Regions from separate parts of the Mangrovibacter phragmitis genome, predicted to be linked through region 3. Evidence: predicted binding sites of a transcription regulator. Region 3 holds the regulator's gene; each other region holds the start of a gene.
The links. The regulator Fur, encoded in region 3, represses iron uptake genes when iron is present. The targets are predictions, from matches to a motif close to ATAATAATGAGAACNACTATCAA.
Positions count from the first base shown of each region.

Region 1: a site for Fur is predicted at 3,043-3,065, ahead of efeU (iron uptake transporter permease EfeU). Genes of this name have one in related genera too.
Region 2: a site for Fur is predicted at 6,333-6,355, ahead of gpmA (2,3-diphosphoglycerate-dependent phosphoglycerate mutase). Genes of this name have one in related genera too.
Region 4: a site for Fur is predicted at 5,473-5,495, ahead of MPHASIOC01_RS25405 (TonB-dependent siderophore receptor). Genes of this name have one in related genera too.

Region 1 is NZ_CP134782.1:788,813-796,424, forward strand. It holds gene putA (trifunctional transcriptional regulator/proline dehydrogenase/L-glutamate gamma-semialdehyde dehydrogenase) at 1-900, opposite strand, end outside; gene putP (sodium/proline symporter PutP) at 1,319-2,830, shown strand; gene efeU (iron uptake transporter permease EfeU) at 3,121-3,954, shown strand; gene efeO (iron uptake system protein EfeO) at 3,996-5,117, shown strand; gene efeB (iron uptake transporter deferrochelatase/peroxidase subunit) at 5,120-6,406, shown strand; gene phoH (phosphate starvation-inducible protein PhoH) at 6,981-7,612, shown strand, end outside.
Region 2 is NZ_CP134782.1:462,858-470,469, forward strand. It holds gene pal (peptidoglycan-associated lipoprotein Pal) at 1-7, shown strand, start outside; gene cpoB (cell division protein CpoB) at 17-805, shown strand; tRNA gene MPHASIOC01_RS02090 (tRNA-Lys) at 975-1,050, shown strand; tRNA gene MPHASIOC01_RS02095 (tRNA-Val) at 1,147-1,222, shown strand; tRNA gene MPHASIOC01_RS02100 (tRNA-Lys) at 1,227-1,302, shown strand; tRNA gene MPHASIOC01_RS02105 (tRNA-Lys) at 1,428-1,503, shown strand; tRNA gene MPHASIOC01_RS02110 (tRNA-Lys) at 1,530-1,605, shown strand; gene nadA (quinolinate synthase NadA) at 1,985-3,046, shown strand; gene zitB (CDF family zinc transporter ZitB) at 3,103-4,047, opposite strand; gene aroG (3-deoxy-7-phosphoheptulonate synthase AroG) at 4,427-5,482, shown strand; gene gpmA (2,3-diphosphoglycerate-dependent phosphoglycerate mutase) at 5,550-6,302, opposite strand; gene galM (galactose-1-epimerase) at 6,723-7,612, opposite strand, start outside.
Region 3 is NZ_CP134782.1:4,035,694-4,043,305, forward strand. It holds gene ybfE (LexA regulated protein) at 1-127, shown strand, start outside; gene fldA (flavodoxin FldA) at 285-815, shown strand; gene fur (ferric iron uptake transcriptional regulator) at 1,101-1,550, shown strand; partial or broken gene MPHASIOC01_RS19620 (ChiP family protein) at 1,755-1,993, opposite strand; gene MPHASIOC01_RS19625 (LacI family DNA-binding transcriptional regulator) at 2,025-3,029, opposite strand; gene MPHASIOC01_RS19630 (beta-glucoside-specific PTS transporter subunit IIABC) at 3,192-5,066, opposite strand; gene glnS (glutamine--tRNA ligase) at 5,353-7,020, opposite strand; gene nagE (N-acetylglucosamine-specific PTS transporter subunit IIBC) at 7,197-7,612, opposite strand, start outside.
Region 4 is NZ_CP134782.1:5,283,635-5,291,246, forward strand. It holds gene MPHASIOC01_RS25390 (Rdx family protein) at 194-376, opposite strand; gene MPHASIOC01_RS25395 (hemin-degrading factor) at 593-1,621, shown strand; gene MPHASIOC01_RS25400 (hypothetical protein) at 1,777-2,622, opposite strand; gene MPHASIOC01_RS25405 (TonB-dependent siderophore receptor) at 3,193-5,277, opposite strand; gene MPHASIOC01_RS25410 (hypothetical protein) at 5,697-5,858, opposite strand; gene MPHASIOC01_RS25415 (diguanylate cyclase regulator RdcB family protein) at 5,827-6,711, opposite strand; gene MPHASIOC01_RS25420 (dynamin family protein) at 6,714-7,612, opposite strand, start outside.

The DNA of each region.
Region 1 (7,612 bases), 2.5 Mb from region 3:
ATAGGCCTGCGCATCGGCTTCGGTCAGTGCGGCTTCACCCAGCATGTCATAGGAATAACGGAACCCTTTCTCTTCCAGTTTACGGGCATTGGCCAGTGCTTCAGCAATAGTTTCACCGGTAACAAACTGTTCGCCCATCAGGCGCATCGCCATGTCCACACCTTTACGCACCAGCGGCTCACCACTTTTACTGATAATACGGTTAAGGGAGTGGGAAAGATTCGCTTCGTTATGCGTGGCAACCAGACGGCCGGTGAACAGTAACCCCCAGGTGGCGGCATTAACAAACAGTGACGGGCTGCGGCCCAAATGAGAATGCCAGTTACCATTGCTGATTTTATCGCGGATCAGCGCATCACGAGTGGCTTTGTCCGGAATACGTAACAACGCTTCAGCAAGGCACATTAATGCCACGCCTTCCTGGGATGAAAGAGAGAACTCCTGAAGCAGGTTTTGCACCATTCCGGCGCGCCCACTTGCACTCTTTTGGTTGCGCAGTTTATCTGCAAGCTGCCAGGCAAGCTTGTGTACCTGGCCGGAAAGTTCACCAGATAACCGTGCCTGTTCCAAAATCATTGGCACGGCGTCGGTTTCCGGACGCCGCCATGCTGCGGTAATTGCGGCTCGCGTCACAGATTGTGGTAATATTTGCTCGGCAAATTCGAGGAAGGGTTGATGCTGGTCATCACCACTTGCGGACGGCTCTTCGCTTTCGTTCGCAGCGCCCGCCAGTAAAGCCGGCAGTTCAGGCAACTCATCGTTGTTCTCCAGCCGTTCAAGGTAATTAAAAATTGCCTGCTTAATGAGCCAGTGAGGTGTGCGATCAATACGTGACGCAGCGGTTTTGATGCGTTCGCGGGTTGCTTCGTCCAGCTTCACCCCCATAGTGGTGGTTCCCATACCCTCAACTCCTGTGTTTGCATTGTTCGGTTATTGTTAGTTATCAGGCAATATCCTCCATGTTGCAACTTTGTGCAACCATGTTAAATGTGACTTTGGTTGCAAGCTTAAAAAAAGTGAATTTGTTAAAACTAAAAAACAGGTATGTTTATTGCTTAAAATTACTTCGAAGTCTGTTTTATGTGCTTTGTACAGCAGTTTTGTAAGGTGCAACTCGTAAAAGTGTGAGCGAGTGCAACCAGGTAGCAAAAAAGTACCTGGCCAGGGGTGAAATAATTGTAATCACCGTGTTAAATCATTTGTGAACACAACAATGCCTGCTGCGTTAACAATGTTGCAGAGTGATAACAAGGGTTGCGACCACGTTCCGGCGCAACCACCCGGGGTATAACCCGGCATAATAATCAGGAGAACTTTAATGTCTATGAGTACACCAATGCTGGTGACTTTCCTTATCTACATTGGCGCAATGCTGTTGATAGGGTTTATTGCCTGGCGTTCGACGAAAAACTTCGACGATTACATTCTGGGTGGCCGGAGTCTGGGGAGCCTGGTTACCGCGTTATCCGCCGGCGCTTCAGATATGAGTGGCTGGCTGCTGATGGGGTTACCGGGGGCCATTTTCCTGTCCGGAATTTCAGAAAGCTGGATTGCCATCGGCCTGATTCTTGGTGCCTGGGTTAACTGGAAACTGGTGGCAGGGCGTTTACGTGTCCATACCGAGCATAATAATAACGCTTTGACTTTACCGGACTATTTCACCGCACGTTTTGAAGATAACAGCCGTACACTGCGTATTATCTCTGCACTGGTCATTCTGCTGTTTTTCACCATCTATTGTGCCTCCGGCATTGTCGCTGGTGCGCGCTTGTTCGAAAGTACCTTTGGGATGAGCTATGAAACCGCACTGTGGGCGGGAGCTGCCGCTACTATTCTCTATACCCTGATTGGGGGCTTCCTGGCAGTAAGCTGGACTGACACTGTTCAGGCATCACTGATGATCTTTGCATTGATCATTACGCCGGTGATTGTGGTGGCGTCTGTTGGTGGCCTGAGTGATTCACTGGAAGTGATTCGCCAGAAGAGCATCGAAAACGTCAATATGCTTAAAGGACTGAATGTTGTTGCCATCATTTCGTTGATGGGCTGGGGGCTTGGGTATTTCGGACAGCCGCATATTCTGGCGCGTTTTATGGCTGCCGATTCACACCACACTATTGTTAAAGCACGCCGTATTGGTATGGCATGGATGATCCTGTGCCTGGCTGGTGCGGTTGCGGTTGGCTTCTTCGGTATTGCTTACTTCCAGAACAACCCGGCTCAGGCAGGGGACGTTAACCAGAATGGTGAGCGCATCTTCATTGCGTTGACGCAAATATTGTTCAACCCCTGGGTTGCCGGGGTGCTGCTCTCAGCCATTCTGGCTGCGGTGATGTCGACATTAAGTTGCCAGTTACTGGTATGTTCCAGTGCGATTACCGAAGACTTGTATAAAGCATTCCTGCGTAAAGGCGCCTCGCAGCGTGAACTGGTCTGGGTAGGGCGGTTGATGGTGCTGGTGGTGGCGTTGGTAGCTATTGCACTGGCGGCAAACCCGCAAAACCGCGTGTTGGGGCTGGTGAGCTATGCCTGGGCTGGTTTTGGCGCGGCATTTGGCCCGGTGGTTCTGTTCTCTGTCATGTGGAACCGTATGACGCGTAACGGCGCGCTGGCCGGGATGATTATTGGCGCTATTACTGTTGTGGTCTGGAAACAGAACGCCTGGCTTGATCTGTACGAAATTATTCCGGGCTTCATTTTTGCAAGTGTCGGGATAGTGGTGTTCAGCCTGCTGGATAAAGCGCCTTCCAGTGCAATGGCAAAACGCTTTGCCGAAGCAGACGCACAGTACAAAGGCGATACACCTGTTTCCCTGCAAACGGACAGCTAATCTACACCACCGCTTTCTCCACTGAGTTCTGGCCCGGCAGCATTTCGCCGGGCCTGTTTTTAGCTGGCTCAGTTCCTCTGTTTTCCTGCTCTCTGATTCCTGCCAGCACGTTAGTTGCAGATAACCACATCGTCAGGGCGAATTTTGTTAAATGACAAAATTTTTCTGCCTCCGGCCAGGTTTTATTAACATTCACACTTGTTTTTTGGTTAAGACTAATGATAATCACTATCAATGCTATTTACTTTTCTTTACTGCAAAGATTCGTTTCTTCACACCGGGAGTGATTCATGTTTGTCCCTTTTTTGATCATGCTGCGCGAAGGGCTGGAAGCCGCCTTGATTGTGAGTCTGATCGCCAGTTATCTGAAACGTACCCAACGTGGAAATTTGCTGGGCGCCATGTGGGCAGGTGTTATCCTGGCGGCCGGGTTGTGCCTGGGGCTGGGTATTGTTATTAACGAAACCACTGGTGAATTTCCACAAAAGCAACAAGAGCTGTTTGAAGCGATTGTTGCGGTGATTGCAGTGGTCATCCTCACCTGGATGGTGTTCTGGATGCGCAAAGTTGCCCGTAACGTCAAAGTCCAGCTTGAGCAGGCGGTTGAAGTGGCGCTGAAAAAACAAAATGGGCAGGGCTGGGCACTCATACTGATGGTGTTTTTCGCTGTGGCGCGCGAAGGACTGGAATCGGTGTTTTTCCTGTTAGCCGCGTTTCAGCAGGACCTGGGTATATGGCCGCCGTTAGGTGCCATGCTCGGCCTGGCTACCGCGGTGATCCTTGGTTTTATGATTTACTGGGGCGGTGTTCGCCTGAACCTCGCCGCGTTCTTTAAGTGGACCAGCCTGTTTATTTTACTGGTCGCTGCAGGGCTGGCTGCTGGGGCCATTCGTGCCTTCCATGAAGCGGGCATCTGGAACTACTTCCAGAATGTCGCATTTGATATGAGCGGCGTGCTCTCCACGCACTCACTGTTTGGCACCTTGCTGGAAGGTATGCTCGGTTACCAGGAAACACCCAGTGTGAGTGAGGTGGTGGTGTACTTCCTCTATTTATTACCAGCACTGTTTTTCTATTTTCTCCCTGCACGCCCGGCAGCTCAACCTGCCCGGAGCACGCGTTAATCTTACTTTTTTGCACACTGACTTTGATAGGGACGGGTTTGATGAAACGTTTTCGACACAGCACTCTGACACTTTCTTTGGCCACGCTGTTTTATTCCGCAACTTCCCTGGCGGCGGATATTCCTCAGGTGAAAGTTACCGTGAACGATAAACAATGTGAGCCAATGAGCATTACGGTAGATGCGGGTAAAACGCAATTCCTTATTCAGAACCACAGCCAGAAAGCACTGGAATGGGAAATCCTGAAGGGAGTGATGGTGGTAGAAGAGCGGGAAAACATTGCCCCGGGCTTTAGCCAGAAAATGACGGCCAACCTGCAACCCGGTGAATATGAAATGACCTGTGGCTTGCTGACCAACCCGAAAGGGAAGCTGACGGTACGGGGAAACGGCGCGGCACAGCCAGTCGCGAAAGATAATATCCTGGCGTTGGGCAACGCTATCACTCAATACAAAGCCTGGGTGACGTCTGAAACTGCGGCGCTGGTTACTGGCACTAAGGCCTTTACCGATGCGGTGAAGGCCGGTGATATAGAGAAAGCACGGGCACTGTATGCGCCAACCCGCCAGCACTATGAGCGCATTGAGCCGATTGCTGAATTGTTCTCTGACCTGGATGGTCGCATTGACGCCCGTGAAGATGACTATGAGAAAAAGGCTGAAGACCCGAAATTCAGTGGGTTCCACCGCCTGGAAAAAGCGCTGTTTGGCGACCATTCCACCAAAGGTATGACCCCGTACGCAGACCAGTTGTATAAAGACGTACTGGATCTGCAAACCCGCATTTCTGAACTGGCATTCCCGCCAGGCAAGGTTGTCGGTGGTGCGGCAGACCTGATTGAAGAAGTGGCCTCCAGCAAAATCAGTGGTGAAGAAGACCGTTACAGCCGCACCGACTTGTGGGATTTCCAGGCCAACGTCGATGGTTCCCAGAAAATTGTCGACCTGTTGCGTCCACAATTGAGCAAAGCAAACCCGGAACTGCTGGCAAAAGTGGATGATAACTTTAAACGAGTGGATACCATTCTGGCGAAATACCGTACCAAAGATGGCTTTGAAAGTTATGAAAAACTGACCGATGCCGACCGCAGGGCACTGAAAGGCCCGATTACCGCACTGGCGGAAGACCTTGCACTGCTGCGTGGCGTACTTGGGCTGGATTAATCATGGCTGATAAACATTTAGCCGCTGGCGCCGAACCCGGGCGTCGGCGCTTACTGAAAGGGCTGGGGATGCTGGGCGGCGCGCTGGCGATGGGCGGTTGCCCTGTGGCTCATGCGGCACCGGCAGCACAACGAGCGGAAAAAACGGCTGATGACGAAGATGCCCGCAAACAGTCGGTGGATTTTTATGGTGAACACCAGGCCGGAATTCTGACTCCACAACAGTCTTCCATCATGCTGGTGGCTTTCGACGTGCTGGCAGTCAACAAAGATGACCTGGTGCGCCTGTTTAAGCTGCTGACCAAACGGATTGCTTTTCTGACCCATGGTGGTTTAGCACCCGCCACGCCAAACCCGCAAATGCCGCCACTGGATTCCGGTATTTTAGGGGCGCATATCTGGCCGGATAACCTGACCATTACTGTTTCAGTTGGCAGTGCATTGTTTGATGAACGCTTTGGCCTGGCGGCACAGAAGCCTAAAAAGCTGCAGGTCATGACCCGTTTCCCCAATGATTCCCTGGATGCGTCTTTATGCCATGGCGATCTGCTGCTGCAGATTTGCGCCAACTCAGTAGATACCGTGGTGCATGCCGTGCGTGACATTATCAAGCACACGCCTGATTTGTTAAGTGTCCGCTGGCGGCGCGACGGTTTTATTGGCGAGCATGCCGCACTGAGCAAAGGGAAGGTGACGCCAGTTAACTTACTGGGCTTTAAAGATGGCACTGGCAACCCGGACAGCAAGAACCAGCCGCTGATGAATGAAGTGATTTGGGTGACACCCGGCCAGCAGGAACCGGCCTGGACTCATGGCGGCAGCTACCAGGCCGTGCGCATCATTCAGTTCCATGTCGAGTTCTGGGACAGAACGCCGCTGCGTGAACAGGAGAACATCTTTGGCCGCGATAAAATCACCGGTGCGCCGTTGGGGATGAAGCATGAGCATGATGTGCCAGATTACGCCAGCGACCCGGAGGGTAAAATTATCCCGCTGGATGCGCATATGCGCCTTGCCAACCCGCGCACAGCGCAAACGCAGGACAGCCTGATGATGCGTCGTGGGTACAGCTATTCCCAGGGGATCACCGGTTCCGGGCAACTGGATATGGGCCTGCTGTTTGTCTGCTACCAGCATGACCTGGAAAAAGGTTTTATCGGGGTACAAAAACGCCTGAATGGTGAGCCGCTGGAAGAGTATATTCGCCCGATTGGCGGTGGTTACTTTTTTGCCCTGCCGGGTGTGGTTGATGCACAGCACTACCTGGCACAGCCACTTCTGGAAGCCTGATTTAAGCCCGCCAGGTTATGCTCTTGTGCCTGAACGCAAGAGTGTAGCCTGGTTTTTATCCCGGTAATGAATACCTTGCTACTTCTCCAGCTAGTTTTGCCATTCGGTCATCAGAATTTACTATGAGTTTTTTACTGTTATAAAACGGTAATATTTCTGTGCAATAACATTCACAGTGAATGGATGTGCTGCAGTAAGTAAAACGTAAAATAAATGTTGCATTTGTAATAGTTTTTGGTGTACTTAAAACATAGCGTAACTCAACGAAGTGCGTTTTTACGCCGGAGATCGCGAATGGTTGTAGCGTCCTGTTATGGACTAAGTTGTAGAAAACACAGCCTTCTTCACAGGCCCGGGGCATCCGACCCGGTAAAAGCCGTCACCCCTGAATACTCCCTGATTTTCAACTCTGAACCTGTTTCCACTGGTCTGCCTTGTACAACATATCGCACGGCAGTACCTGCTCCTCAGGCAATCTATGGCTTACAAGGAAGCCAACAACAAACCTCAACGTTAGTTAAAATCGTGTCTGTGCGCCAGATACGGGAATTGAAACCAACAGAAGGTGCCATCCATGGGAAGACAAAAAGCAGTGATCAAAGCTCGTCGCGAAGCCAAACGTGTGCTCAGACGGGATTCACGCAGCCATAAGCAACGTGAAGAAGAATCGGTCACCTCGCTTGTGCAAATGAGTGGTGTTGAAGCAATTGGCATGGCGCGGGACAGCCGGGACAGTTCGCCAATTGCTGCGCGTAACGACGCTCAGGCGCAGTACCTGCATGCTATTGACAACAAACAGCTGATTTTTGCCACCGGTGAAGCTGGTTGCGGAAAAACCTGGATTAGTGCCGCTAAAGCTGCAGAGGCCCTGGTTCACAAAGAAGTGGACAGGATAATTGTCACCCGCCCGGTATTGCAGGCCGATGAAGACCTCGGCTTCTTGCCAGGGGATATATCAGAGAAGTTCGCACCCTATTTCAGGCCGGTTTACGATGTTCTCGTCCGGCGTCTGGGGGCCTCATTCATGCAGTATTGTTTGCGGCCAGAGATTGGTAAGGTGGAGATTGCGCCCTTCGCCTATATGCGCGGGCGGACGTTTGAAAATGCGTTCGTCATTCTTGATGAAGCGCAGAATGTTACAGCAGCGCAGATGAAAATGTTCCTGACCCGCCTGGGGGAAAATGTCACGGTTATCGTTAACGGGGA
Region 2 (7,612 bases), 2.2 Mb from region 3:
TTACTAAGAGAATGGCATGATCAGTAACTTCAGACATCATTTGCTGAGTCTGTCGTTACTGGTTGGCGTAGCGGCCCCTTGGGCCGCTAATGCTCAGGCGCCAATCAGTAGTGTAGGCTCAGGGTCCGTGGAGGACCGTGTAACGCAACTCGAGCGCATTTCTAATGCGCACAGCCAGCTTTTAACCCAACTTCAGCAGCAACTTTCAGATAACCAGTCCGACATTGACTCTCTGCGTGGCCAAATTCAGGAAAACCAGTATCAACTTAGCCAAATTGAAGAACGGCAGAAGCAGATACTGTTGCAGATAGGCAATATGTCTGGTGGGGCGGCAGCTAATGGCGCAACGCCTGCTGATGGGAGTGCGAGTGGTAATACCGGGAATACCGCCACACCATCTGCACCTGCTTCATCAGCACCGGTTCAAACCGGTGAAGCTAATACAGATTACAATGCAGCGTTTGCTCTGGTACAGGATAAGTCGCGCCAGGATGATGCCATTACCGCATTCCAGAACTTTGTGAAAAAGTATCCGGATTCAACTTATGTTCCGAATGCGAATTTCTGGCTGGGGCAATTGTATTACAGCAAAGGCAAAAAAGACGACGCAGCTTACTATTTTGCTTCTGTTGTTAAAAACTTCCCGCAATCACCGAAAGCACCGGATGCAATGTATAAAGTCGGTTTGATCATGCAGGAAAAAGGTGATACAGCAAAAGCGAAAGCGGTTTACCAACAAGTGGTCGCAAAATATCCAGGCACGGATGGCGCAAAACAGGCTCAAAAACGCCTGAATGGCATGTAATCCTCAGGGCAAGGCCCGATAATGCCGTTTTTCTGGCCTTGCCGCCTGAAACATAAGCAGTTGAGTTATCTTTGTCGAAATTTTTGTTGCGCTGAAATGAGAAAGCAGTAATATATGCCGCCGTTGCCGGGGGATACATCACTTAAGAGTGGTGAGCCAGCAAGACGACGGGTCGTTAGCTCAGTTGGTAGAGCAGTTGACTTTTAATCAATTGGTCGCAGGTTCGAATCCTGCACGACCCACCAAAATTCAGGTGATCGTCGCGGTAGCAAGGTGTTTCATGTGGTTCTTATCCATGGCCCACCGTTAAGGCAGTTTACTGCCTGTCCAGCATTACATGTGGGTGATTAGCTCAGCTGGGAGAGCACCTCCCTTACAAGGAGGGGGTCGGCGGTTCGATCCCGTCATCACCCACCACTTCGGGTCGTTAGCTCAGTTGGTAGAGCAGTTGACTTTTAATCAATTGGTCGCAGGTTCGAATCCTGCACGACCCACCAGTTTTCTCCGGTGGATATGTTTAAGGCAGCAAGGTGTCTTGTTGCGTGGCTTGCTCACTTTGTGAAAACAGCCCTGCAGCTGTGCAGGGGGAAGTAATAGTAATAAAAGCAGTAGCTTAATTGATGGGTCGTTAGCTCAGTTGGTAGAGCAGTTGACTTTTAATCAATTGGTCGCAGGTTCGAATCCTGCACGACCCACCATCATTTAAGCCAGTATTACCCATAAGGGGTCGTTAGCTCAGTTGGTAGAGCAGTTGACTTTTAATCAATTGGTCGCAGGTTCGAATCCTGCACGACCCACCAGTGTAGAAAGGCGCCCTAAAGGCGCCTTTTTGCTATGTGAAAAAAAGTGCAGAATGAGAACCTGCTGCAGGTTCGAGCCGGGCGGCACAACCCGATAACCTGCAACGGTTTTGCCCCTGGGTAATCCTGTATCCCAACGATTTAACCACCTCCACATCAGTATTAACCCACCCTTCATTTATTTATCCCCGGTATTGTCCAAAGCACAAAACGTGGCAACGCACAAAACGGTAATTTTGCGTATTTGGCAGACAAAATCTCACGACAAAAAGCGATAATTCGGCTATCTTGTTTAGCATATAAAACAAATGACCTGCCCGGAATGGAAAAACACCAGTAGCAGGCATTTTTTGGTTAAGCTGTTAAACGAGAGTATCCCATGAGTGTGATGGCCGAACTGCACGATTCCATTTATCCCTTTCCTCCGAAACCTCCGCGTTTGAGTTATGCGGAAAAAGCACAGTATCGGGAAAAGATCAAAGCGTTACTAAAAGCGCGTAACGCTGTCATGGTGGCGCATTACTATACCGACCCGGAAATTCAGGCTCTGGCTGAAGAAACAGGAGGCTGTGTTGCAGACTCACTGGAAATGGCTCGCTTTGGCGCAAACCACCCGGCTTCCACTCTGTTGGTTGCAGGTGTTCGCTTTATGGGAGAGACGGCAAAAATTCTCAGCCCGGAAAAAACGGTTCTGATGCCAACGCTTGCCGCAGAGTGCTCGCTGGATCTGGGCTGCCCGGAAGATGCATTCAGTGCATTCTGTGATGCTCACCCGGACAGGACAGTAGTGGTGTATGCCAATACCTCAGCGGCAGTTAAAGCGCGTGCTGACTGGGTTGTAACATCCAGTATTGCGGTGGAACTTATCGAACACCTCGACAGCCTGGGGGAAAAAATCATTTGGGCGCCGGATCGTCATTTAGGGCGTTATGTCCAAAAACAGACTGGGGCAGATATTCTTTGTTGGCAGGGTGCCTGCATTGTGCATGACGAATTTAAAACCCAGGCGTTGTTACAAATGAAGGCACTCTACCCGGATGCCGCCGTACTGGTTCACCCTGAGTCACCTCAGGCCATCGTTGACCTGGCAGACGCTGTTGGCTCAACCAGCCAGCTCATTGCTGCAGCACGTAAATTGCCTCACCCAAGGCTGATTGTAGCAACTGACCGCGGCATTTTTTATAAAATGCAGCAGGCCTGCCCGGAAAAAATATTACTGGAAGCACCGACTGCCGGAGAAGGTGCAACCTGCCGTAGTTGTGCTCACTGCCCATGGATGGCAATGAATGGTTTGCGGGCGATTGCCAGCGGGCTGGAGCAGGGTGGTGCAGAGCATGAAATTCATGTTGACTCTGTGTTACGGGAAAAGGCTCTCTTGCCACTGAACAGAATGCTGCAATTTGCGGCGTCTTTGAACCAGGTTGTTAAAGGAAATGCCTGAATTAACGCCCGTGAGATGTTACACGGGCGCACAGGTAATCTGGTATTAGTGATGTTTTAGTGATGGTGGTGGTGCGCTCCGGCTGACTGCGCCTGATTCAGGTCACACTGCGTTGTACTGCACGGCTGGTATTCCATTTGTACTGTGGCATGGGCGATGTGGTAGTTTTCACGCAGGAACGTGTGAATACGCCCCAGCAGTTCGTCGTGATCCCGTGGAGGGATGACCTGTACATGCAACGTCAGAAGTGGCTGTTCACCAACCAGCCACACATGAACGTGATGTACCTGGCGAACTTCAGGCAAAGCCCGGGTCAGGGCTTTTTGCATTTTCGCAATGTCCAAATCGCGTGGGGCGCCTTCCATTAATTCATTGACACTTTCTTTTAGTAACTGCCAGGCACTGCGCAATACCAGACAGGAAACCAGCACAGACAAAATAGGATCTACCGGTGTCCATCCTGTCCACATGATCACAATCGCGGCAACAATGGCACCCACAGAACCCAGCAAATCCCCCATAACATGCAGTGCAGCGGCACGCACGTTCAGATTACTTTCGCTGTTACCACGATGAAGCACCCAGAAGGCCGCGAGGTTTGCCAGTAACCCCAAAATGGCGATGGTGAGCATCATGGTGCCGCCAACGGGTCTGGGATGCCAGAAACGTACCACCGCTTCCCAGACAATCAGTACAGTGATAACGACCAGCGCAATGGCATTAACAAACGCGGCAAGAGTGGGCAAGCGGAGCCAGCCAAATGTATGGCCCAGGGCTGGTGAACGACGGGCAATTCGCACAGCCATCAGCGCAATAAACAGGGCTACAGCATCGGTCAGCATATGCCCGGCATCTGCCAGCAGAGCAAGAGAGCCAGACAGTAAACCGCCAATAACTTCAGCCACCATAAACAGCGCTGTTATTAAAAACGCACAGAACAGGCGAGTTTCATTGTCATGGTTGCCGTTGTGCGAATGGTGATGGGAGTGCGTATGAGCCATGTGTCTCCTGAGCGTAAAGGGATAAGCCAGTGAAGTCTTTGTTGCATATATCTATTATGGCTTCAGGTCTGCAATGGGTACAGCAGATAAAACTGTAAACCCAGGCTCCAGTCTGAGATGATTTTAAAATTTATCTATATTTTTCAGTGTATTGTGTGAGATTCGGCGATAAATTATGTTTTCATGCTGGTGGTGTGATTTTATTGGCTTATGATGCTGTGTTATTTGGTTTTTTTAACTTTATTTTCTGCTGGTCAGCTGTGTTGCTGGTATTTTGTTCCTGTAGTGTAAAATTGCGTTTACACAACTCAGGTGAAGAGATAGATTGGATGGGTTGCAATCAGGAAAATTAGCATAGCCAGTTTTTATTGGGATTATCATGAATTATCAGAATGACGATTTACGTATCAACGAAATTAACGAGCTTTTACCTCCGGTAGCATTGCTGGAAAAATTCCCGGCGACAGATAATGCTGCAGCGACAGTCTCTGGTGCCCGTAATGCCATCCATAATATTCTCACCGGCCAGGACGATCGCCTGTTAGTGATTATTGGCCCGTGCTCAATTCATGATCCCAGTGCAGCGCAAGCTTATGCCACGCGTTTGTTGGAAATGCGTGAAGCCCTGAAAGGGGAACTGGAAGTGGTAATGCGGGTGTATTTTGAAAAACCGCGCACCACTGTTGGCTGGAAAGGGCTTATCAACGACCCTTACATGGACAGTAGTTATCAGATTAACGACGGGTTACGCATTGCCCGTAAACTCCTGTTGGAAATTAACGATACTGGTTTGCCAACAGCGGGTGAGTTCCTTGACATGATCACACCGCAATATATGGCAGACTTGATGAGTTGGGGCGCTATTGGTGCCCGTACCACGGAGTCTCAGGTTCACCGTGAGCTTGCTTCTGGCCTTTCATGCCCGGTTGGGTTTAAAAATGGTACCGATGGTACAATTAAAGTCGCAATTGATGCCATCAATGCAGCTGGTGCACCCCACTGCTTCTTGTCGGTCACTAAATGGGGGCATTCTGCTATCGTTAACACCAGCGGGAATGGTGACTGCCATATTATTTTACGCGGCGGCAAAGCACCAAATTACAGTGCAGAACATGTAGCTCAGGTGAAACAAGGCCTGGAAAAAGCCGGGTTGGCACCGCAAGTAATGATTGATTTCAGCCACGCAAATTCCAGCAAGCAATTTAAAAAGCAAATGGATGTATGTGCCGATGTTTGCGGGCAAATTGCTGGTGGTGAAAAAGGTATTATGGGTGTGATGGTAGAGAGCCACCTTGTTGAAGGTAACCAGAGCCTGGACAGTGGTAAACCACTGGAGTACGGCAAAAGTATCACTGATGCCTGCATTGGCTGGGAAGATACTGCAGCCCTGTTAACTCAGCTTGCTGGCGCGGTAAAAGCGCGCAGAACAAAATAAGAAACCGCTCATGTGAGCGGCTTTCTTCAACATACGGTGCCGGGGTAAAACTGGCACCGTTTTTTTATTACCTGGCTTTACCCTGATTGGCAACAGCCGCTGCTTTCGCTGCGATTTCGTCTGCGTTGCCCAGGTAGTAGTGTTTAATCGGATTAAAGTTTTCGTCAAACTCATAAACCAGCGGAACACCTGTCGGGATATTCAGCTCCAGGATTTCGTCTTCGCTCATGTTATCCAGGTATTTAACCAGCGCACGCAGAGAGTTACCGTGAGCAGCAACAATCACACGCTCACCGCTTTTCATCCGTGGCAGGATGCTTTCGGTCCAGAAAGGAATAACACGCTCAATGGTCAGCGCCAGGCTTTCCGTTACCGGCAGCTCTTTTTCCGACAGGCTGGCATAACGTGGGTCATGGCCTGGGAAACGTTCGTCGTCTTTTGTCAGCTCTGGCGGGGTAACCGCAAAACCACGACGCCACTGTTTAACCTGCTCGTCGCCATATTTTTCTGCGGTTTCTGCTTTGTTCAGCCCCTGCAGCGCACCATAGTGGCGTTCATTCAGTTTCCATGATTTTTCTACCGGCAACCAGGCCTGGTCCACTTCGTCCAGGATATTCCACAGCGTGTGGATGGCTCGTTTCAGCACAGAGGTGTAAGCAAAATCGAAACTATAGCCTTCGTCTTTAAGCAGTTTACCTGCCGCTTTGGCTTCGCTTTTACCTTTTTCAGACAGGTCAACATCGTACCAGCCAGTAAAGCGGTTTTCCTGGTTCCACTGACTTTCACCGTGACGAACCAGAACCAGCTTAGTTACAGCCATAATATTACTCCTCGTAATCCTGGGGATTGAATGATAACAATTATCATTATATTGCCGTGGTGGCGCCAGCGGCAACGCCAAACCTTAAACATAGCGAAATTCTTGGCAGAGTGTAAGGCTGATGTGAATCTGTGGTTGCTCTTTTGCTGCTAAATGGTTTTAAAAACAGCGGTTTGTTTAAAAATTGAGCTTGTTGCTTGTGTTGCCAGGTGAAACGGCTTGAGTTGCTGAAAGGATACACCCCCAGTAAAATCAGAGGGGCATCACTGATAACCATACCCGTTAACTATATCTGTTAACTCCGATCGTTAACCACATCCGTTAACTACACCGGTTATCTATGCCAGTGACTTATACCTGGGTAGGGTGTATAGCAGCCTCAGACCACGGCATAGCGGCCTGAGGCTGGTAGTTAACCTGTCACAGTGCGGTAAACTGGTACTCTGTAATACTTTGCCAGGTTTCACCCGGTTTGAGCACACAGTCAGGTTGTGGCCACTCCGGGTGGTTGGGGCTGTCTGGCAGAAACTCACTTTCCAGAGCCAGACCCTCAAAGGATGCATAGTGGGTAAACTGCCGCGCCGGTGTGCCGTCAAGATAGTTCCCGGAATAGAACTGTAATGCCGGTGCTGAGGTAAACACACTCATTTTAAGCTTGTTATCTGAAGACCAGACATGTGCTGCTGGCAGGGTGGCGTCCCCACGGGCAGTGAGCAGGAAAGCATGATCGTAACCTTTCACGCCAGCCTGGTTTTCATCGCGCAGAAAATCTTCCGCAATTGTTTTCGGTCCACGGAAATCAAAACCAGTATGCTGAACATCCGCCAGTTCACCAGATGGAATACCGTTGCTGTTAACCGGTAACCACTGCTCAGCGAACAGTTGCAGGCGGTGCTGGCGAATATCGCTTTTTTTACCATCCAGATTGAAATAGGCATGGTTGGTCAGGTTAACCGGGCAGGGTTTATCAACCTGAGCCTGGTAAATAATGGCAATGCGGTTATCCGGTGTTACCCGGTAAATGACGCTGGCCGTCAGATTGCCAGGGAAGCCCTGATCGCCATCTGGTGAGGTCAGTTGTAAAACCGCCTGCTGACTGTCATGGCTGACGATTTTCCAGCGGCGCTTATCAAAGCCCTCAGGGCCACCATGCAGTTGGTGTTCTCCCTGGCTGGGTTTCAGGTGAACAGTCAGCCTGTCATGGGTGTACTGGCTGCTGTCAATACGGTTCGCATAGCGGCCAATGGATGCACCCAGAAAGGCTGCCTGATGGGTATACTGTTCGGGTGTTTCGCAGCCCAACAACACTT
Region 3 (7,612 bases):
AAAATTGAATGCCGATGCGGTAGATGCGCTGAATGAGCTGGCGCAGGTGCGTAACATGAGCCGAAGCGAACTTATTGAAGAGATGTTGATGGCTCAGTTAGATAACACAAAACCCGGTCATATATAATCCACGCATTCCCGGCCAGTTTTTCCTTTTCATGTAGCAGCGTGTGCACCCGGTAGTGATAGCTGTTTCCGCATGGGAAGCTGTTCTGCTATCATTGCCTTATCTGTGGACAAACTCACGCCACCATAACATTAAGTTTCAAGAGGTTATTAAACTCATGGCGATCGTAGGCATTTTTTTCGGCAGCGACACCGGCAACACTGAAAACATTGCAAAAAGCATTCAAAAACAGCTTGGTAAAGATGTTGCTGAAGTGCACGACATAGCCAAGAGCAGCAAAGAAGATATTGAAGCCTTTGATATTCTGCTGCTTGGTATCCCAACCTGGTATTACGGTGAAGCACAGTGTGACTGGGATGATTTTTTCCCTACACTGGAAGAAATTGATTTTACGGGTAAATTGGTAGCCCTGTTCGGTTGCGGTGATCAGGAAGATTACGCCGAATATTTTTGTGACGCCCTTGGCACAATGCGTGACATTATCGAACCGCGTGGTGCGGTTATCGTCGGCCACTGGCCAACTGCCGGGTATCATTTTGAAGCCTCGAAGGGTTTGGCAGATGACGACCACTTTGTCGGCCTGGCTATTGATGAAGACCGTCAGCCAGAGTTGACAGCTGAGCGTGTTGAAAAATGGGTTAAGCAAGTTTCTGAAGAAATGCAGCTCGATAGCATTATTAATGCCTGATAATTCAACGGCGCAACTATATTGCGCCGGATTGATAGGTAAAACCGATAAAAATAATTGCTACATTTTTTTAACTTTTTCACGTTAGCGCTGTACAATGATCCAGTTGACAGCATGTTTTTTTGGTAAATGTGCCAGTGCTGTCAGATTATTATTTTTCAATTTTGCTGGAGACTTGCGGTTTTCTTTAGGGAGTGTCAAACCTATAATGAGACGCATTAACTTTAGCGTATTACGTCGTATGCCCATTCACGGGTACTTTGCAAGCAACAGGACATATTCCGCATGACTGACAATAATACCGCATTAAAGAAGGCAGGCCTGAAAGTCACGCTTCCCCGGTTAAAAATCCTGGAAGTGTTGCAGGAGCCGGACAATCACCATGTCAGCGCGGAAGATTTATATAAGCGACTGATTGACATGGGAGAGGAGATTGGTCTTGCTACCGTGTATCGTGTGCTCAATCAGTTTGATGACGCCGGTATCGTTACACGCCATAACTTCGAAGGCGGCAAATCGGTATTCGAACTGACGCAGCAGCACCATCATGACCATCTGATTTGCCTGGACTGCGGTAAAGTTATTGAGTTCAGCGATGATTCTATCGAAGCTCGCCAGCGTGAAATTGCTACCAGCCATGGTATTCGCCTGACAAACCACAGTCTGTACCTCTATGGTCATTGCGCTGAAGGCGATTGCCGTGATGATGAACATGCACACGAAGGCACCAAATAATCGGGTGTACCCGTAAGCCTGTGTAATGTGACATCAACAAAAGCCAGGCTTAATACCTGGTTTTTTTGTCAGTGAGCTTTGTTCCGCTGGCAGGGCTTCCATCTCCCACAAGCGAATCAGCATTACTTAGCAATAACGCCCCTGCTGGTACGCGCTTGCCATCCGGGCTCACAGCGCGCACCGGCACATTACCGCTGACACAGAGCCGTATTTAAACTTTGCCGCTGCTTTACACAGGCGGATACCACTCTTATCGCCGCGCCAGTCTTCCTTGTATGCTTTATTGCCTGATAACAAGCAATTTCATTGGAGTGACCGCTTTCAGGGGACTCCGCCATTTCAATTGCGGTAAAAACCGCAAGCTCCAGGCCGAACATTTCGGCGAGATAACCGGACTGAAAATCCAGATTTGTGTTCCCTGTTGTGTGAGACAAATTGGTTTTGCAGTCAGAAAAGTGAAAACAACCAGACAGGTTAATTGAGGTTCTTTACTGAATCGCGAATGACCAGTTCACCGGGTAAACTCACGCAAGATTTATCTGTATGCGGTGAGATACCTAACAAACGTTCAACGGCCAGTTTGACCATGTCAGTCAAGGGGATTTTAATGGTGGTGAGTGCAGGAGAAACAAAACCGCCAATGCGCGAATCATCAAACCCGGCAACAGAAATATCGCCAGGCACCGCAATTCCCGCCTCTTGCAGCGCTTTCATGGCCCCTAATGCCATATCATCATTACCGGCAAGGATCAGGCTAAAGGGAACTGCCTGCTCAATCAGTTGCCGTGCAGCGGCATAACCACTTTCCATACTCCAGTCACCGGCCACTGCCAGAGCAGGTTCAGGAGTAAGACCCTGTTCAGATAACGCATCTAAATACGCCTGATAACGCATAATATTGGTTGGAGACCCATTCCTGCCGCTTATCCAGGCGATGTTGCGGTGCCCCATATCCAGAATAAAGGCCATCATCATTCGGGCACATTGATAGTGCAGGACGCTGATAGCGCATTCAGGATGGCGGGGTAATGTGCGGTTGAGAACAATAACAGGAACCGGGCTGGTATCAATAATCGCATCCAGTTCATCAGGAGTGAGGTATTGCGGGTAAACCATAATACCAGCGCATTTCATGCGCACCAGGTAATCAATAGCCGCCGTTTCATCTTCTGCTGAGTGCTTACCATCGGCAAAAATAAGCTGATGCTGGTATTGTTCGCTCCAGGTTGCTGCACCATAAATTAGTGTTGAGAAATAAGGGCCATTGTATAAAGCATTGGTCATCACAAAACCCACTAACCGTGTTTTCTGCGTCGCCAGTTGCTGGGCCAACAAATTAGGCCGGTAGCCAGTTTCTTCAATGGCTTTAAACACCAGGCGTTTAATTTCATCACTGACGATGTCTTTACCATTCAACACCCGGGACACGGTAGATTTAGATACCCCGGCGGCTTTCGCGACATCCAGCATTTTTACCATTGAAAAACGACTCCCCAAATTATCTACGGCCTGAAAGGCAGGTTAGCCTGAGCCCTGAAAACTGGCAGATGTATTCAGGGCTACACGACTGTAATGGGTTTCGCGTGCCGTTTCAATTTTGCGGCAACAAGAGTGGGGCCAGTAATGCTGGACCCCGAGTATTTAAGCAACAGAAAATAAAGGGTTACCGCTATCAACCCTGCCCGACTGCTGGTGAAATAGCAAAGCATGTTCATCGCTGTTCACCACCAGTACCGGCGTCGTAATGTCATAGCCCGCTTCAATTACCTTTTCTTTATCGAACTGAATCAACGGGGTACCGGCGGTCACATAGTCACCTGTTTTAACCAGCGTGGTGAAATGTGCGCCCTGGAGCTTCACTGTATCAAGGCCCACATGAATAAGTAGTTCAGCACCATTCGCGCACAGCATCCCGACAGCATGTTGAGAGTCAATGACCGAAGCCACTTCCCCATCGCAGGGGGCAACAATGACGCCGTTGTCAGGTAAAATAGCAATGCCATCACCCAGCAGCTTGCTGGCAAAGGTTTCATCGTTAACCTGGCTCAGGGAAACCAGCGTCCCTGAAACCGGGCTATTTAAAACCAGTTCACTGGGCACATGTTCTTTAGCGTGTGGTTCTGGCGCGTTTTGTTTATTTTCCGGCATTTCCGGTTCCGTAAAGCTCACCATAAACACCAGAGCGAAAGTCACCGCCACTGTCACGCCAAGCCCCACCAGCTCACCAATGAACGACTGGGGGTTTTCCGGGCTGATAGCATTCATAATGGTCAGCAACCCCGGGAGCCCGGCATACGCGTAGTAATAACTGCCAAAGAAACTGGCGACGCATGCCCCAGTAGCCCCACCGATACAGCCGCAAATAAACGGTTTTTTCAGGCGTAAAGTGACACCATAAATCGCGGGTTCAGTAATGCCAAACACCCCGGTTAACCCGGCAGACCAGGAAACCGTACGGAATGCGGCCTGGCGGGTTTTCATCGCACAGGCAAAGGCTGCAGCCATTTGCGCCACAACAGCCATCGTCTGGAACGCCTGGAAAGAGTCACGGCCATACATATCAAAGTTAGCCATGATGACAGGAGTAATCCCCCAATGGACACCGAAAATAACAATAACCTGCCATACACCGCCTATCACCGCCGCAGCCAGTGGTGGGGCCGCATTGAACAGCCAGTTATAGCCATGTGCAATACCATTTGCCAGCCCCGCCGTCACAGGCCCAATCACCACCAGCGTTAAAGGAACCATAACAACAACACAAACTAATGGTGTGAATAGCGGAGCCACCACATCAGGTAAAGCTCGTAATACCAGGCGCTCCAGGTGCGCCAGCCCCCAAACCAGAAACAGCGGCGGTAACACAGATGAGGTATAAACTGTCTTCGCTAACGGAATACCGAGGAAAGTAAAGCCTTCGCCACTGGCTATTTTTCCGGCAATAACTGCCCAGTCCGGGTTGATTAATGCACAGCAGCACAACACGGCGATATAGGTATTGCACTTAAAATGTTTTGCGGCCGTTATCGCAATGAAAACCGGCAGAAATGCAAACGGTGTCCATGAGATAAAATTCAGTACGCCAAAAGTGCCTGTTGTATGAAAGGATGCGGAGAAATAATTGATGATGATAAGCAACCCTTGCAACAAACCCGCAGCGGCCAGCACGTAAATAACGGGCGCAAAAACCGCCGACATCGTTGCCACAACAGCATCCAGCGGGCGTTTTTTCTCTGTTGTAGCATTGGTTAACGTGTCGCTGTCAACCAGCCCGGAAAATGCCTGATATACATCGGCGACATGAGTGCCAATAACCACCTGGAACTGGCCCCCGCTCAGGACAACGGTAATTACACCAGTAAGATTTTTTACCCGCTCAATAGCCGATTCGGGAACTTCCTTTAACACCAAACGTAATCGAGTTGCGCAACGGGAGAAGCTTACCAGATTCGCTTCCCCACCAACTTCAGTGAGAATATTGTTTGCCAGCGCGCTGTAATCTCTGATAGTGCCCATAGCTGATCCTTTGTTTGTTTGCTCTCTGCAACCGGTTTCAGACTGACTGAATATGCACTACCTCTGCAACCGGTTTCAGAGAGAATTGCGGCAATTCTCACAGAATCAGGCTATGGATAAATCCGTTGAATTTATGGTGCTAACCGCTGTGCATAATGACGCGTACTGGCGGGAACGCTCTCAGGGGATAGTGCAAAAAATGGCTGTTACAGGTAAAAAAAAACCGCAGTCGCGCACCACGACTACGGTCAGTTCTCACCCGGTAATGTCCGGGGGATTCAAACAATTAACCAGCGATTTTCGCCCAGGTATCACGCAACCCAACAGTGCGGTTGAATACCCGTTTTTCGGTTGTGCTGTAGCGCTCATCCAGGCAGAAGTAACCTTCACGCTCAAATTGCAGCGCTTTACCAGGCTGGGCGGATTTCAGGCTCATCTCTGCCACGCCTTGTTTAATCACCAGGGATTCCGGATTGACTGTTGACAGGAAATCATCTGCACCACCAGGGTTCGCAACACTGAACAGGCGGTCATACAAACGAATCTCCACTGGCAATGCATGGGCTGCACTCACCCAGTGAATAACCCCTTTCACCTTGCGCCCATCTGCCGGGTCTTTACTCAGCGTGTCTGCATCGTAACTGCAGAAAATGGTGGTGATATTCCCTTCCTCGTCTTTCTCAACACGCTCGGCTTTAATCACATACGCATTACGCAAGCGCACTTCTTTACCCAGCACCAGGCGTTTGTATTGCTTATTCGCTTCTTCACGGAAATCTGCACGGTCGATAAAGACTTCGCCACTGAATGCCACTTCACGGCTGCCCATATCCGGGTTATTCGGATGGTTAGCCATGGTTATCATTTCACTCTGCCCTTGCGGGTAGTTTTCAATGACCACTTTTACGGGATCAATCACAGCCATTGCCCGAGGCGCATGTTCGTTCAGGTCTTCACGGATACAGGCTTCGAGCGCTGCCATCTCCACGGTATTATCCTGTTTAGTAATACCGATACGCTTACAAAATTCTCTCACTGAAGCCGGAGTATAACCACGGCGGCGCAAACCAGAGATGGTTGGCATACGAGGATCATCCCAACCTTCAACAATTTTCTCAGTGACCAGTAAATTCAGTTTACGCTTGGACATAACCGCATATTCAAGATTCAGGCGTGAGAATTCATACTGGCGCGGGTGAGCCGGAATCGTAATGTTATCCAGCACCCAGTCGTACAAACGGCGGTTATCCTGGAACTCCAGCGTACACAGAGAATGTGTAATACCTTCCAGCGCATCAGAAATACAATGGGTGAAGTCGTACATCGGGTAAATGCACCATTTATTCCCGGTCTGATGGTGTTCTGCAAATTTGATACGGTAAATCACCGGGTCGCGCATCACCATGAATGGCGAGGCCATATCGATTTTGGCGCGCAGGCAAGCGGTGCCTTCCTCGAACCCACCAGCACGCATTTTTTCAAATAACGCCAGGTTCTCTTCAACACTACGTGAACGGTAAGGGCTGTTTTTCCCGGGCGCTGTCAGCGTACCACGATATTCACGGATTTGTTCCGGAGTCAGCTCATCAACATAGGCCAGGCCTTTGTTAATTAATTCCAGCGCATACTGGTACAACTGATCAAAGTAATCGGATGAGTAATGGACATCACCAGCCCACTGGAAGCCTAACCACTGCACATCGTGTTTGATTGATTCAACATATTCGATGTCTTCTTTAACCGGGTTAGTATCGTCAAAACGCAGATTACATTGCCCCTGGTAATCTTGCGCAATACCAAAATTCAGGCAAATCGACTTGGCATGGCCGATATGCAAATAACCGTTGGGTTCTGGCGGAAAACGGGTGCAAATATGGTCATGCTTACCAGCAGCCAGATCTTCATCGATTATCTGGCGGATAAAATTTGTTGGGCGGGCTTCAGCCTCACTCATCGCAGAGTCCTCAAAGCGTAAACATCATTTAACGGAGAATGATCTAATAAGCGGCGCGTGGAAACAACCTTTATGTTGCAATAATTCTGGATTTATTGCTCTGCGTAGTTACTGCAGGCGTAAAAAACGGCTGAAGAAAACCTTCAGCCGTTGATTTACGTATCAGGCGGGATTAATTACTTTTTAATGTCGAACAAAATAGTCTGCCCGGCGATAACCTGGCCTTCTGCTTTTAATTCCAGGCCAGCGAAGTCGTCGATATTACTGCAGACAACCGGGCTAATCATGGAGCGGGCATTGGCATTCAGGTAATCAAGATCTAACTGCAGCACCGGTTGCCCGGCAGTTACAGTTTCGCCTTCTTCAACAAGGCGCGTGAAACCTTTACCGTTCAGTGCGACAGTATCAATCCCCATATGCACAACCAGTTCGGCACCACCTTCAGTTTCCAGGCAGAATGCGTGGTTGGTATTGAAGATTTTCACAATAGTCCCCGCTGCCGGAGCAACAACCATACTGTCGGTCGGTTTAATTGCCACACCATCGCCAACTGCTTTACTGGCAAAGGCTTCATCTGGCACCTGCTCAAGAG
Region 4 (7,612 bases), 1.2 Mb from region 3:
ACTCCTTGATTAATGGGCAATTAACGGGCGTATACACGACCAGCCACCAAAATAAGAAACAGGTGTTGCCATGCAATACATTGAAAATCGAATTTTACGCATTTAAGAAGAAAAAAGCTCAATACAACACAACAATCACTGAACTTTACAATGTACAGATAAATCCGCCAGAAAACGCTTAAACACCGCCAGATTAAGAAAGCGGTGTGCAAGGCAAATCACCATGACCTGGGCTGCGTCCCGGCAAGCAAAGAACCCTGACCCGCTGCTTGATAATAGGTGCATCCGGAAATCCACCGTCACGCTTTCGTTCATAAATAACACGCTCATTCACCTGAATAATCAACTTTCTACCCGTTGCTGGCTTACGAGCCACACTCGCCAAATCATCTCTATGCGCTGAACGAACACGCCAAACATAGAACAATTCTCATTATCAGAGAATGAATTGCTTACACTGCGTGTTTATATTAGCTTTATTCCATATTGCTAACACTATTGTAACCTTAACACAGTGTCTGGACTCCTGTGCTGTCCCCCTGCCCGTTGTCTTCTCTGGTTCTGCTTCGGGGTTATTTAGGAGAATGGATTTATGAATGGTCGTTATCAACATTACCTGTCACTCAAAACCACACACCCACAAAAACATACCAGTGAACTCGCAGCGCAAATGGCTATTAGTGAAGCAGAGTTGTTCTTTTGCCGACTGGGACAGGATGTAGTCCAGCTACGCCCTGATTTCACAGCCTTGCTGCACGGGCTTTCCCTGGTGGGTGAGATAAAAAATATTACCCGAAATCCTTACGCTATTCATAAGCTAGTTGGCCGTTATGACAACCTGCGGCTGGGGCAACATGGTATTGTCCTGAACCCACGCGCTCTGGATCTCCGCCTGTTTCCTGCTCAGTGGCATTGTGCCTTTGCCGTAGATGAACAAACCACACAGGGGCTACGCAGAAGTATTCAGATTTTTGATAACCAGGGCAGCGCCGTACTCAGCGTCTTCACAACTGAGCACACAGACCTTAACGCCTGGAGTGAACTGATTAGCGAATGCAGTTTACGCAAACACCGGGAACTGGATCTGCGCCCTTACCCGGTGCCATTACACTCCGGCGCTGTTAATGCACAGGCGCTTGAGCATGAATGGCGCGCAATGACCGATGTTCATCAATTCTTTAGTCTGCTGAAAAATCATGAAGTTTCACGCCAACAGGCATTCCGTGCGGTAGGAGCTGACCTTGCCTGCCTGGTTGATAATGATGCCGTACAACAAATCCTGGTCCAGGCTGAAAAAGCGCAAAATGAGATAATGATTTTTGTCGCCAGCCGGGGTTGCGTGCAAATTTTCACAGGGCCAGTTGACAAGGTGACAGCAGCAAACAAACAACTGCATGTGGCAAATCCGGCATTTTCGTTGCAATTAAATATGCATAACATTGCCGAAACCTGGGTCACACGTAAACCCACCCGGGAAGGATTTGTTACCAGCCTGGAACTGTTTGCTGCTGATGGTACTCAGATAGCACAGCTCTATGGTCAGCGTAGTGAAGGTATGCCAGAACAACTTATCTGGCGGGAACAAATCGATGCTGTGATGAACACGGGCGTTGCAGCGTAAGCAGGAAGAGGCCTGGCCGGATGGTATCCGGCACTCAGGGAAGCAGTGCACCTCACCCGTCAGGCATAAAACAATACACTACGTAGCTCAACCAACACTGCCAGCATCGATTGTCAGTGATAATAAACTGAGCGACGAGTACAGTATGGCTGTAGCTATAATGCCTGCCATTGCTTGCTCAATGCCTGGACATGCATTTGCTCTTCATATTCCAGAGCACCTTTGCCATGTATAGCCGCAGAGAAAGTGCTAAACCAGTCGTCGCTGTTCGTTGTATCACGAGTTAGTTCAAGAAATGCAGTGCGTAACTGTTGATGATGGCTGTTACCTGCCTGTAAGACCGCCAGGTCTGATTCTGCCTGGGCCTGGCTGGCATCATCCCCGCGGGAAGCGGCCAGAGCAATGTCTTGTTTAGCCACAGACTGCCACTCATTGTCCTGGATTGTTACCTTTGCCTGGATAAACTGCTGTACAGTCTGCCGTGCAAGCGGTTGCCAGTCTGCGGCAATATTCTCATCCACCAGCTTATTCAGTTTGGCCTGTGTCATCGCAAGATCCATTGAATCGGTTAACTGGGTCCCGCTACCCGGTACGCTACTCAGTGCAGTGTGCAGTTTTTCAGCCAGTTGATCCGCTGTTATGCCGTCTGCCGCTGCGTAATAAAACCCGGTGAAGCTCACCGCATCAGTTGCCGTAGCCTTATCGGTAAAGAGTGGGTTAGACGAGCTGGGGCTTTTTGCCAGGCGTTGAGATAAAGAAGCCAGGCCATCCAGTTGTTCTGGCGCAATGGCTTCCGCCGATTCAACAGAATAATTCAGCGAAACAGTCACGCCGCTATCCTGCTGCAGAGCTATATCAGCACTGCTACTTACATCTTGTGCACGTTCAGCATCTTTTGTTTTTGTTGAATATCCGGAAGTGGCGCGGCTGGAATTGTCAGACAACGACGACGTCACCGTTATTACGCTCCCGGCGAGTGACTTTGTGAAAAGAGTATTCATCCTTTTTCCCTGAGAATAGACATATACTCGTCTGTTATCGGCACAAAAGCGCAGATGTTTACACGATATTCAAGTAATACTAAAAAAACTGTTTAGCTGGGCATGAGATTTATTCGATTCAGCACGGTACTGAAGAAAAAAATGGTTTACCCTGGAAAACACTTTAGTATCAGAATGATGAATATAGAAACACATATTCCCCAGCCAGTTTTATTTATATTCAAGACCAGGGAAAACATAACAGCCGGGGATCGTGGTAAAAATACTCTGGCTGAAACTACCAAATATAGTAGGCATGAATGGCTGATGTGGAAGCAATAGCAGAAAATCAGGATTAATAATAATAGTTATTATTTACAATGAATGTCAATTTTACAGCACCTGAGATAGCCAGAGTCATATACATGATTTATGTTTCTCTTTAATAAAAACACTGCAGGTACTCTTATTAAAATAACATTATCTATACAGACCCCAAATGCAGATTTATTACCTGTTTTTTTAACAGAGGATAAATAAACCGGCTACATATTTAGGTAGCCGGAGGGATTAAATAAGGCACAGTTAACGTTAGAAATCGTAGGTCATCGATACTTTCAGGGTTCGTGGGTCGCCCTGGAAGATGTAATAACCGTAGCTTTCTACAGAAGACCAGTATTTCTCATTGGTGACGTTTTCAACACCAACACGCCATACCATTTCATTTTTGTCTTCGTTAATACGCATCCGGTAGCGCACACCTAAATCCAGTGTGGTGTAGCTGTCCAGTTTTTTGGTGTTCGCGGCATCGGCATACTGTGAGCCAGTATGGTTGACACGCGCGGTTGCTGTCAGCCCTTCCACATGGGGGATGTCATATTCTGCGCCCAGCACCCCCACAAAACGCGGCACACCAATGGCATCGTTTCCATCGTTGGTGCCACTTTCTGTCTTAGACAGTTCCGGGTCTATCCAGGTGGTGCTGGCATTCAAACGCAGGCCAAGTACTGGCTCACCAAACACATTCAGTTCAATACCACGGTTACGCTGCTCACCATCCAGGCGGGTGTAGTAACCTGAGCCGACATAGTCGTTAATCACTGAAGGTTTTTTGATTTCAAATAATGCGAGGGAACCTCCCACGCGGCCAAAATCCATTTTTACACCCACTTCGTTTTGTTTGGAGTGAATGATGCCCAGGCTTTGGCCGTAATTCAGTGCGCCCACACCAATGGAATCACCTGGTTGTAAAGCTTCGGTATGGTTGGCATACAAAGAAACCGGCTTCCATGGTTTATAAACAACACCATAAGTCGGCATCCAGCGGTTGTCTTCGAAATGCGAGGTTTCCGCTCCGGAGTTATAGTCATAGTTGACCAGAACCACTTTTTGATAGCGAGCACCCAGGGTAAACAGTAATTTATCGTCCAGCACACCCAGCGTATCGCTTAACAGCCAGCCCTGAGTACGGCTACGAATGGTTGGAGCCGGGTCGGAATATTTGCCACCAGAATAGTCTGTGCCTGGCATAGAGACAGACTGCGGGTCGTAGATATTCGTTGTGGCGGTGGGTGACAGCGCCATTTTGTAAGCGGCACGCGTCTGGCTGGTAGATGCCGCATAACCCACGTTAACATTGTGTGACACAAAACCAGTATCGAACTTACTTCGCAGACCTGCCATACCACTGAAAGTATTGATAATGGTATTGGTGTCCATGCGTGAAACTGTGGCATCACCCAGGGTATCCGTCAACGCTGGTGTGGTATATGTCCCGGTTTCATGAGCATGTTGCCCCCCCAATGCTGCATACGCTGTCAGGTGGCCTTCATCGAGCAAATCATACTCTGATTTCACCATACCGAATTCGTTTTCGATATCGCTGTAGCCCCATTTTTGACTGTAATTCGTGGTATGCCCGGGTACTGCCGGAATAAAATCGACACCACTGATATTCACACCATTACGGCTGCCATGGAAGGTTTTCTTCTGGTAACCAAAATCCAGCGAAGAACGCAGGCGGTCACCTTTATAATCCAGCCCAAGCGAAGCCAGAGTGGTACGGCGTTTATCGTTATCTACCGCACCTTCACCTTCACGGTGAACCAGGTTCACACGCGCACCGAACTGGTTGTTATCACCAAACCGGCGGCCCACATCCAGTGTTCCCCCTAATTGGGAATCCGAGGTGTAATCCACGCCAACGCGGGTAACTGGCGTATCTTCTGCACGTTTAGGTTCCAGGTTGATCATGCCGCCGACACCAGAACCGGCCGCACCATTTAATAGTGCGTTCGCGCCTTTGAAAATTTCAACGCGCTCCAGCATTTGGGTATCAACTACCTGGCGAGGAACCACACCAGGCAGGCCTCCCATTGTCATGTCATCGCCATCGAGCGTAAAACCACGAATACGATATGTTTCAGCGAAGTTGCCGTAACCCTGGCTGGACTGCACGCCAGCGTCATTTGCCACGACATCGGCAATGGTATGTGCCTGCTGGTCCTGGACTAATTTAGAGGTATACCCCACTACATTAAAAGGGACATCCATGGCACTTTGCTCACCTAACATTCCCAGACGGCCGCCATTTGCGACTTGCCCGTCCAGATAAGCGGGAACCAGTTCATCGCCACCTGGCTGGAAGGAAGTGTCGGGTGAAGCGGTCACCGTAATGGTGTCTACTTTCTGGGAGTGAGTAGCCCTGGGCTTTGAGGTATTTGTTGACTGGCTGTCCGTTGCTGTGCCCGCAGCAAGTGACGGGAAAATAGCGCTACTGATGAGCAACGCCAATATACAAGGCCCTTTGCCCACACAAGTTGACTGGCGGTTTGACACGGCTTTTCTCTCTTTTTATAAATGATAAGATTTATAATTTTGAGACCGATTATCATTTTTAGTTTGCTAAAATCAAGTCATTCTTTCCTTGCTAAGGATTGAGTATTTTACATAAATGAGAAGAATCAGTGCGTTAGAGGCAGCAAAAAAAAGAAATCTGTTTTCCCGGAAAAAAACACCCGGACAGATATTATATATCCGTAGCTTTAGATTACTGTTGTCGGTTGGTCGTAATGAAAAACGTGAAGAGCCACAATCTAGTGTTCAAAGCCGGGCAACACCGTTAATGCCACCAGATGCCATGGGTTGGGGAAATAAAAACCAGGGTTGTATTTGCCCATACAACAAGGGGCAAACCTGTTTTCCCCTTGTTGCCCACCAAAACTGTTAGTCGACATCTGCCAGGTCAAAGATTTCATCTACCATGCTACCTGCCAGACGGGAAGCAGAGCAAATACGTGGCATACCCAGCGCAATGTTTTGCCAACTTTGCGTCACTGACCATGTAACAGGTTGATACTCTCCATGGCTCCAGTCTCCCAACCAGCTCAGTAGTGCTTTCAGGTCCATCATGCCAGTGGCGGGAGGAAATGTAAGCCACTGATGATAGAAGTGCCGGGTTCGTGCTGATGCACCAATATCATAAGCCAGCTGCGCAACAGCCTGCTCCCGAACCGATTCCAACAGGGAGCGAGAATCTATGGCCTCATGCGCACGGCACACATCGCCAAACAATCCCCAACGCAATTCCTCCAGCGCAATATAACAGCGCGAAGCCGGAGAAAAGCGCTGATAATGCCCGGTACGCCAACGGGCAAACACTTGCTCACAATGAACCTGGGCCTGGTTAAGGCTGTCTGGCTTTTTCAGTTGAGCGTCCAGCCGCTGCTGACGCTGGCTTATCAGAGATTGCAGTTGCAGCAGATGATTTTCTCGCTCATGACCGGGAGGGCAACTGGCACGCAACACCTGGACCCGTGCAGCCAGCGAAGTCAGAGCAAACTGACTCAGTGCCATTTGACTGATAAACCACTGAAGCCAGGCCAGGTTAACATCGCCATGATCCATCGCCATTTCACTGGCATGCAAAACTTGACCGGCAGGGAGTTTCTGGCGAAATACCGCCTGCAGATGCATCCAAAACTGGTTGCTCTGTGGGTGGCGGTAGCGCTCCCGTCGCAGGTCAATATCGCTGGCAAGGTCGACAACAAACTTACCATTAATACACTCCAGCGTTTCTTCTGGTATTTCAATTAATGATGAATACGTCATTATTATTGTTCCGCTTTAAGCAGCGTCTGAATATCTTCCTGCAATAAACGTGTATCTTCCCGAATAAATGTGACTGTTGTGAGGCAGTGCTGTACGCGTTTACGTAACCCTTGTTGTTGTTCATGGCTTTGTTGGCGGGCCAGCATGCAGTGATTCAGGTTGCGCTGAATGGCCTCCAGCGCACCAGTCACCTCGGCAAAAAATGTTGCGAGACACTGGGTAACAGATACATCCAGTTGAGCGTATACCGCCCCCCGCATTTGTTCACAGGCCTGAGTAATATGCTGGATAAGTTTTGTCTGTAGTTCATTAAGGTTAATCACAAACTGGCGAGAATAATCCGTATTCCCCTCCAGTTGATCCGTTGCACCATTAAACCAACGTTGCATTGCGGAACGAATCCCGGTTTGCATTTGTGTATTGACGGTGCGCTGTTCTGTCAACGCATCGGCAAAACAGGAGGCGACACTGGCATCCAGCAACATATTTTGAATATCCGGCAAAGAGAGAGGCTCCTTGACACAAGTGTCAAGCCCGGCACTCAGGCGTTGTTCAATAGGCTCAAGTGTTTGCCGAAAAATCACTGTTAACGTTTGTTTCAGTGTTTCTGCTATTGCAGACAGCGTCGATGCCATATGGCCCTGAGCCCATGTCATGATCGCTTCACAGGAATGGCTTATCTTAAACAGACTGAGTCTTGCCAGATTTTCGGTACCAGAAACCAGCAGCCTTTCTCCCGGGGTAAAATCCGGTTCATGATACAGCAATGAGGGCACTTTTTTCGTTATCATTGCTGGCACAACACCGCGTTCAAAGTAGCTTTTCAGGGCTTCATGAACCCGCTGCTTGCACAGGTCAAGATGATTGCTTATCTGCCCAATCGCCTCTTCCATTTCCATTT